Aquibium oceanicum: one gene and its partner. Each later gene encodes a partner of the first gene's protein in a complex. Links are inferred from orthologs where the notes say so. Each region holds a gene or a part of one and is shown on either strand. Other genes may lie near its edges. The genes, in order: pnp and BSQ44_RS11785.

Region 1 (3,288 bases):
AACACTTCAAGGGCCATGCCAAGGACAACCATTCCCGGCGCGGCCTCCTGAAGCTGGTCTCCCAGCGCCGCTCCCTCCTCGACTACCTGAAGAGGAAGGACCAGGGGCGCTACCAGACGCTGATCGAGAGACTCGGACTGCGTCGCTAGAACCATCCGGCCGGCGGCGTTCCGAAAGGGGCGCCGCCGGCCGACCATCCGGGCCGAGACGAACGAGGCCCGCCCGGTTTCCGAAGAGACGTGGCTGTCGCGGAAACCGCCCATGGACCGGTCATGGGGCAGGATTGCAGGATGCCCGGAGCGCGCGACGAGCGCCCCATTCCGGACCTCCCGTTGTCTTGCCCGTGGCTCGGCCCGAACGCTGCCAAGGGGGAAAGGCTGCCCGCGCCGAACGAGCGCGGCCCCTTTCCGCATATGAAAGACGAAACATGTTCAATCACCACAAAGTGGAAATCGAATGGGGCGGCCGTCCGCTCATCCTCGAAACCGGCAAGATCGCGCGCCAGGCTGACGGCGCGGTGCTCGCCACCTACGGCGAGACCGTCGTGCTCGCCACCGTCGTGTCGATGAAGGAGCCGAAGCCCGGCCTCGACTTCTTCCCGCTGACCGTCAACTACCAGGAAAAGACCTTCGCGGCCGGCAAGATCCCCGGCGGCTTCTTCAAGCGCGAAGGCCGTCCGAGCGAGAAGGAGACGCTGACCTCGCGTCTCATCGACCGGCCGATCCGTCCGCTCTTCGCCGACGGCTACAAGAACGACACGCAGATCGTCTGCACCGTGCTGCAGCACGACCTCGAGAACGATCCCGACATCCTGTCGATCGTGGCCACCTCGGCGGCCCTCACGCTGTCGGGCGTACCCTTCATGGGTCCGATCGGCGGCGCCCGTGTCGGCTTCATCGGCGGCGAGTACGTGCTCAACCCGCACATCGACGAAATGCCGGAATCCAAGCTCGACCTCGTCGTGGCCGGCACCTCCGACGCCGTGCTGATGGTGGAATCCGAAGCCCAGGAACTGTCGGAAGACGTGATGCTCGGCGCTGTCATGTTCGGCCACAAGGCGTTCCAGCCGGTGATCGACGCGATCATCAAGCTGGCCGAAGTGGCGGCCAAGGAGCCGCGCGACTTCACGCCTCCGGACTATTCGCAACTCGAAGCCGAGATGCTGAAGATCGCCGAGGACGAGCTTCGCGCCGCCTACAAGAATGTCGACAAGCAGCAGCGCTACGCCGCCGTCGACGCGGTGAAGGCGAAGGTGAAGGCGGCGTTCGCGCCGGCCGAGGGTGAGGACGCCAAGTGGACGTCCGAGCAGATCGGCACCGTGTTCAAGGAACTCCAGGCCAAGATCGTGCGCTGGAACATCCTCGACACCGGTTCGCGCATCGATGGCCGCGACCTCAAGACGGTCCGCCCGATCGTCTCGGAAGTGGGCGTCCTGCCGCGCACGCACGGCTCGGCGGTGTTCACCCGCGGCGAGACGCAGGCGATCGTGGTCGCCACGCTCGGCACCGGCGAGGACGAGCAGTTCGTGGATGCCCTCACCGGCACCTACAAGGAGACCTTCCTCCTGCACTACAACTTCCCGCCCTATTCGGTGGGCGAGACCGGCCGCATGGGTTCGCCCGGGCGCCGCGAGATCGGCCACGGCAAGCTCGCCTGGCGCGCCATCCGTCCGATGCTTCCGGCCGCGGACCAGTTCCCCTACACGCTGCGCGTGGTCTCCGAGATCACGGAGTCCAACGGCTCGTCCTCGATGGCGACCGTCTGCGGCACCTCGCTGGCGCTGATGGATGCCGGCGTTCCGCTGGCCAAGCCGGTGGCGGGCATCGCCATGGGCCTGATCAAGGAAGACGAGCGCTTCGCGGTGCTGTCCGACATCCTCGGCGACGAGGACCATCTCGGCGACATGGACTTCAAGGTGGCCGGAACGACGGGCGGCATCACGTCGCTGCAGATGGACATCAAGATCTCCGGCATCACCGAGGAGATCATGAAAGTGGCGCTCGACCAGGCCCGTGGCGGCCGCGAGCACATCCTCGGCGAGATGGCCAACGCGATCACCGAGGGCCGTTCGGAACTGGGCGAATTCGCCCCGCGCATCGAGGTGATGAACATCCCGACCGACAAGATCCGTGACGTGATCGGCTCGGGCGGCAAGGTCATCCGCGAGATCGTCGAGAAGACCGGCGCCAAGATCAACATCGAGGACGACGGCACGGTGAAGATCGCCTCTTCGAACGCCAAGGAGATCGAGGCGGCGAAGAAGTGGATCCACACCATCGTGGCGGAGCCGGAAGTGGGCGAGATCTACGAGGGCACGGTCGTCAAGACCGCCGACTTCGGCGCCTTCGTCAACTTCTTCGGCCCGAAGGACGGCCTCGTGCACATCTCGCAGCTGGCGCCGGAGCGCGTCCAGAAGACCACCGACGTGGTGAAGGAAGGCCAGAAGGTGTTCGTGAAGCTCATGGGCTTCGACGAGCGCGGCAAGGTCCGCCTCTCCATGAAGGTCGTCGACCAGGAGACCGGCAAGGAGATCGTCCGCGAGAAGCGCCAGGACGGCGAAGAAGACGCCGCCTGAGGCTTCACGAGACGAGAGTTTCCAGCGGGCGCGCCTTTGGGCGCGCCCGTTTTCATTGACAGGCCCCGCATGTCCGGCACTGCTTCCAAGACCCTCTTTCATCCCTTCGAGACCGAAGCGCTCGCCGCCCCGGCGGGGACGCGCGCCATCTTCCTTGGAGCCGCTCCCGGCTTTCGACCGCCCTCCGACTTCGGTTCGCACCTCGATGCCGTGCAGGGATTTCGTCCGGATTTCCTGGCGCTGAAGCGGGAAGGCGCCAACGTGCGGCCTGAGGCGGAGGGACGGGACTACGACCTGGCGCTGATCCTTCTCGACCGGCACAGGGGCCAAAACGAAGCCTGGCTGCGCGAGGCCTTGGGCAGGACGAGGCCCGGCGCGACGATCGCGGTTGCCGGTACCAAACAGGACGGCGTGGACAGTTTTCGAAAGCGCGTTTCCGGCGAAGTGACGATCGACCGCCTGTCGAAGCATCACGGGGTGGTCTTCTGGTTCTCCCGGCCGGCGGACGCCGACCTTGAAGGGTCGGATCTCATGCGCGATCCCGACCCGACGCTCGTGGAGGGTCGCTTCCACACCGCGCCCGGCATGTTCTCGCACGACCGGATCGATCCGGCGTCGCGGCTGCTGGCGGAAAACCTGCCGCTGACGATCGCCGGCCGCGTCGCCGATTTCGGCGCGGGATGGGGCTATCTTTCGAGCGAGGTGCTGGCGCG
Region 2 (3,839 bases), 1.8 Mb from region 1 along the record:
GTCCCCGAGGTTTTCGTCAAGGCGTTCGCGGTCAACCGGATGCCTTGAGTGATGAAAACGGCCGGAAGCGTTTTCCGCGCCGGCTCTGTATGAGCAAAGAGCTGGTCCGGCTCGCCCGGGCCTAGGTTGTAATGGTTCCGCCTGGAAACGCGATGGCTTTTGGCGCTTCAAGAACTGCATCCCGCGACACCCGCGCCGCTTCGGCTGCGGTAGGATGCGTTCCGGCGCTGCTCTCGCGCGTGACGGTGGACGACAGATTGTCCGGCACGACTTCGACTGTCCCGCGGCGCGGCGCTCCAACGCCACGGCCCCCGGCAGCGGCTGCCGGGGAGACATTGGATAATGCCCAACAAAATGCTTATAGACGCCTCCCACCGGGAGGAGACGCGCGTTGTCGTAACACGCGGTAACCGCATCGAAGAATTCGACTTCGAATCGCAAGACAAGAAACAGCTCAAGGGAAACATCTACCTCGCCCGCGTCACGCGGGTCGAACCGTCGCTTCAGGCGGCGTTCGTCGAGTATGGCGGCAACCGCCACGGTTTCCTCGCCTTCAGCGAAATCCATCCCGACTACTACCAGATCCCCTTCGCCGATCGTCAGGCCCTGCTGCGCGCGGAAGCCGAAGCGGCCGAGGAGGACGACGAGGACGACGAGGAGGAGCGCTCCGAGCGCGGCAAGTCGAAGCGCCGCCGTGGCGGTCGCAGTCGCGGCCGCAACCGCAAGGAGGCGTCGGGCTCCGACGCCGACGAGGCGTCGACGGACAACTGGGAGGATTCCTCGGGCGACACGTCCGCCGCCGAGAGCGGGTCGGAAGAGACCGCATCCGCCGAGGAACCGCAGGAAGACGACCAACCCCCCTTCGACCAGCACCCGAACGACGATGACGACGGCGACGATGACGATTCGCCGCGTGGCGGCGGGACCATGGCTGCCGCCGTCTCTGCCGACGTCGTCTCGGAATCGCTTTCCGACGACGAGGCCTCCGAAGAGCCGGTCCGCTCGCGTGGCCGCAGGCGCGGCGGCGATGCACCGGGCAATGGCGATCACGACGAGAACGGCAACGGCGACGAGCGCGACGAGGTCGAATCGGTCGGCGCCGAGGACGCGCTGGAGGAACTGCCGAACCGGCGCAAGGCGTACCGCAAGCAGTACAAGATCCAGGAGGTCATCAAGCGCCGCCAGATCCTGCTCGTCCAGGTCGTCAAGGAGGAGCGCGGCAACAAGGGCGCGGCTCTCACCACCTACCTGTCGCTCGCGGGGCGCTATTCCGTCCTGATGCCGAACACGGCGCGCGGCGGCGGCATTTCGCGCAAGATCACCAGCGCGCCGGATCGCAAGCGCCTGAAGGATGTCGTCAAGGAACTCGAGGTGCCGCAGGGCATGGGCGTCATCCTGCGCACCGCCGGTGCCAACCGTACCAAGGCTGAGATCAAGCGCGACTACGAATACCTGATGCGCATGTGGGAGAACGTCCGCACGCTCACGCTGCAGTCGACCGCGCCCTGCCTCGTCTACGAGGAAGGAAGCCTGATCAAGCGCTCGGTGCGCGACCTCTACAACAAGGACATCGACGAAATCCTCGTCGCGGGAGAGGACGGCTACCGCGAGGCCAAGGACTTCATGCGCATGCTGATGCCCAGCCATGCCAAGGTGGTCCAGCCCTACCGCGACGTCGTGCCGATCTTCGCCCGCAACGGCATCGAGGCACAGCTGGACCGGATGCTGCAGCCGCAGGTGACGCTGAAGTCGGGCGGCTACATCATCATCAACCAGACCGAGGCCCTGGTCTCGATCGACGTCAACTCGGGACGCTCCACCAAGGAGCACTCCATCGAGGACACCGCCCTCCAGACCAACCTGGAGGCGGCCGAGGAAGTGGCGCGGCAGCTCAGGCTGCGCGACCTCGCTGGCCTGATCGTCATCGACTTCATCGACATGGAGGAGAAGCGCAACAACCGCTCCGTCGAGAAGCGCCTGAAGGATCACCTCAAGCAGGATCGCGCCCGCATCCAGGTGGGCCGCATCTCGCATTTCGGGCTTCTGGAGATGTCGCGCCAGCGCATCCGCGCCAGCGTGCTCGAATCGACGATGAAGCCCTGCTCGCATTGCGGCGGCACCGGCCACGTGCGCTCCGATTCGTCGGTCGCGCTGCACGTCGTGCGGGCGATCGAGGAGTACCTGCTCAAGGACAACCGCAGCCACATCACCGTGCGTACGCCGGTGGCGACCGCGCTATACGTCCTCAACCACAAGCGCAGCAACATCGTCGATCTGGAGCAGCGTTTCGGGTTGACCATCACCATCGAGGCCGACGAGAGCATCGGCACGCAGCACTACGCCATCACGCGTGGCGCAGCGGTCGAGAAGCCGGTGATCATCCCCGTGCTTCCATCCTTCGCCGCGGTCGAAGAGGACGACGTCATCGATGTCGAACCGGAGGCAGAGGAGGAGCAGGAAGAGGTCGCCGAGACCGAAGCCCGTTCGCCGCAGCCGCGTCGCGACGATGGCGAGGAAGGACAGGGCCGCAAGCGCCGCAGGCGCCGGCGGCGCCGTGGCGGGCGCGATCGCGACCACACGGACGATAACGGTCAGACGGCCGGGGCGTCGTCGGACGACGGCGAGGAGACGTCCGGCGCGGGCGGTGCCGACGCCGAGGCAATTGCGGAAGCTGACACCGGTAACTCCGGCGAGACCGTCACGTCAGGCACCGACGATGACGAGCCCAGGAAGCGGCGGCGCGGCAAGCGCGGCGGTCGCAAGAACCGGCGCGAGGACGGCGAGACCGCCGAGGCCGGCGACGAGACCACCGGCGAAGCCGAAGCGGCGGCCGTCACCGAGGACCACCCCGTGACCCCGCCGGTGGCCGAGCCGTCGTCAGACGCTCCGGCCGAGGTGGCGACCGAGACTGCCGCCGAAGGCGCGGCCGAAGCGCCAGCGGAAGAGGCTCCGGCCAAGCCGAAGCGCAAGCCCCGCAAGAGCACGAAGAAGGCGGCGGCCGAGGCGGTCGCGGAAGCGCCTGCTGCCAGCGAGGAGGTCCCTCCGACATTCGGGGCGGCCGAGACGGCGGCTGAAGCATCCACGGCAGCCGAACCCGCCGCGCCGGTCCAGGAAGTCGAGCAGGCAAAGCCGGTGGAAGAGGCCGAGCCTGCAGAGGCCGCTGCGACCGCCGAGGAAACCGAGGCCGCCCGCCCGACCCGGCGCAAGCCCGGCAGCGCCACGGCAAGCGAGCCGGTCGTCACCTCCACCGTCCCGGGCGAGCAGCCCGCCGGCGAAGAGGCCAAGCCGCGCAAGGCCGGCTGGTGGCAGCGCAAGAGCTTCTTCTGAAAGCTTCTCCTGCGGAAATGACATGGGGCGCCGGATCACATCCGGCGCCCCTTTCCGTTTCGGCGATCGATACTCCCCTTTTCAGGGCGCGAAGACCGACCAGTTCATGACCTTCGCCAGCCTCTCCAGCGCCAGCGAGCCGAGCTTGGAGTTGCCGTTGGCGTTCAGCCCCGGCGACCAGACCGCGATGGAGGCGACGCCGGGCACCACCGCGAGAATGCCGCCGCCGACCCCGCTCTTGCCGGGAATGCCGACGCGGAATGCGAACTCGCCCGATCCGTCATAGTGGCCGCAGGTCAGCATCAGGGCATTGATGCGCCGTGCGCGTTCCGTCGAGATCACCGTGTGGCCGGTTCCGGAATGACGCCCGCCATTGGCGAGGTAGCGGCCCGCCAGCGCGAGCTGACGGCAGGTCATGGCGAAGGCGCAGTGGTGGAAGTAGACCCCGAGCGCCATCTCCGGCGCATGGGTGAGATTGCCGAAGGAGCGCATGTAGTTGGCGAGCGCGTAGT

Evidence for each region.
Region 2: the proteins of pnp (region 1) and BSQ44_RS11785 are in contact, whole or in part, in a cryo-EM structure (PDB 9QH0), measured with the Escherichia coli proteins. The link is inferred for Aquibium oceanicum from one-to-one orthologs.

The regions. Positions count from the first base shown.
Region 1 is NZ_CP018171.1:601,666-604,953, reverse strand. The notes cover bases 26-3,001. They hold pnp (polyribonucleotide nucleotidyltransferase), read left to right. Parts: upstream 26-427; coding sequence 428-2,575; downstream 2,576-3,001. Other genes in these bases: BSQ44_RS03035 (class I SAM-dependent methyltransferase), read left to right, coding at 2,645-3,001; rpsO (30S ribosomal protein S15), read left to right, coding at 26-149. Outside these bases: more of rpsO, read left to right, coding at 1-25; more of BSQ44_RS03035, read left to right, coding at 3,002-3,288. UniProt on the Escherichia coli protein: Involved in mRNA degradation. Catalyzes the phosphorolysis of single-stranded polyribonucleotides processively in the 3'- to 5'-direction. Also involved, along with RNase II, in tRNA processing.
Region 2 is NZ_CP018171.1:2,378,532-2,382,370, reverse strand. What follows is about bases 1-3,527. They hold BSQ44_RS11785 (Rne/Rng family ribonuclease), read left to right. Parts: upstream 1-342; coding sequence 343-3,327; downstream 3,328-3,527. Other genes in these bases: BSQ44_RS11780 (glutaminase), read right to left, coding at 3,409-3,527. Also shown: more of BSQ44_RS11780, read right to left, coding at 3,528-3,839. UniProt on the Escherichia coli protein: Endoribonuclease that plays a central role in RNA processing and decay. Required for the maturation of 5S and 16S rRNAs and the majority of tRNAs. Also involved in the degradation of most mRNAs.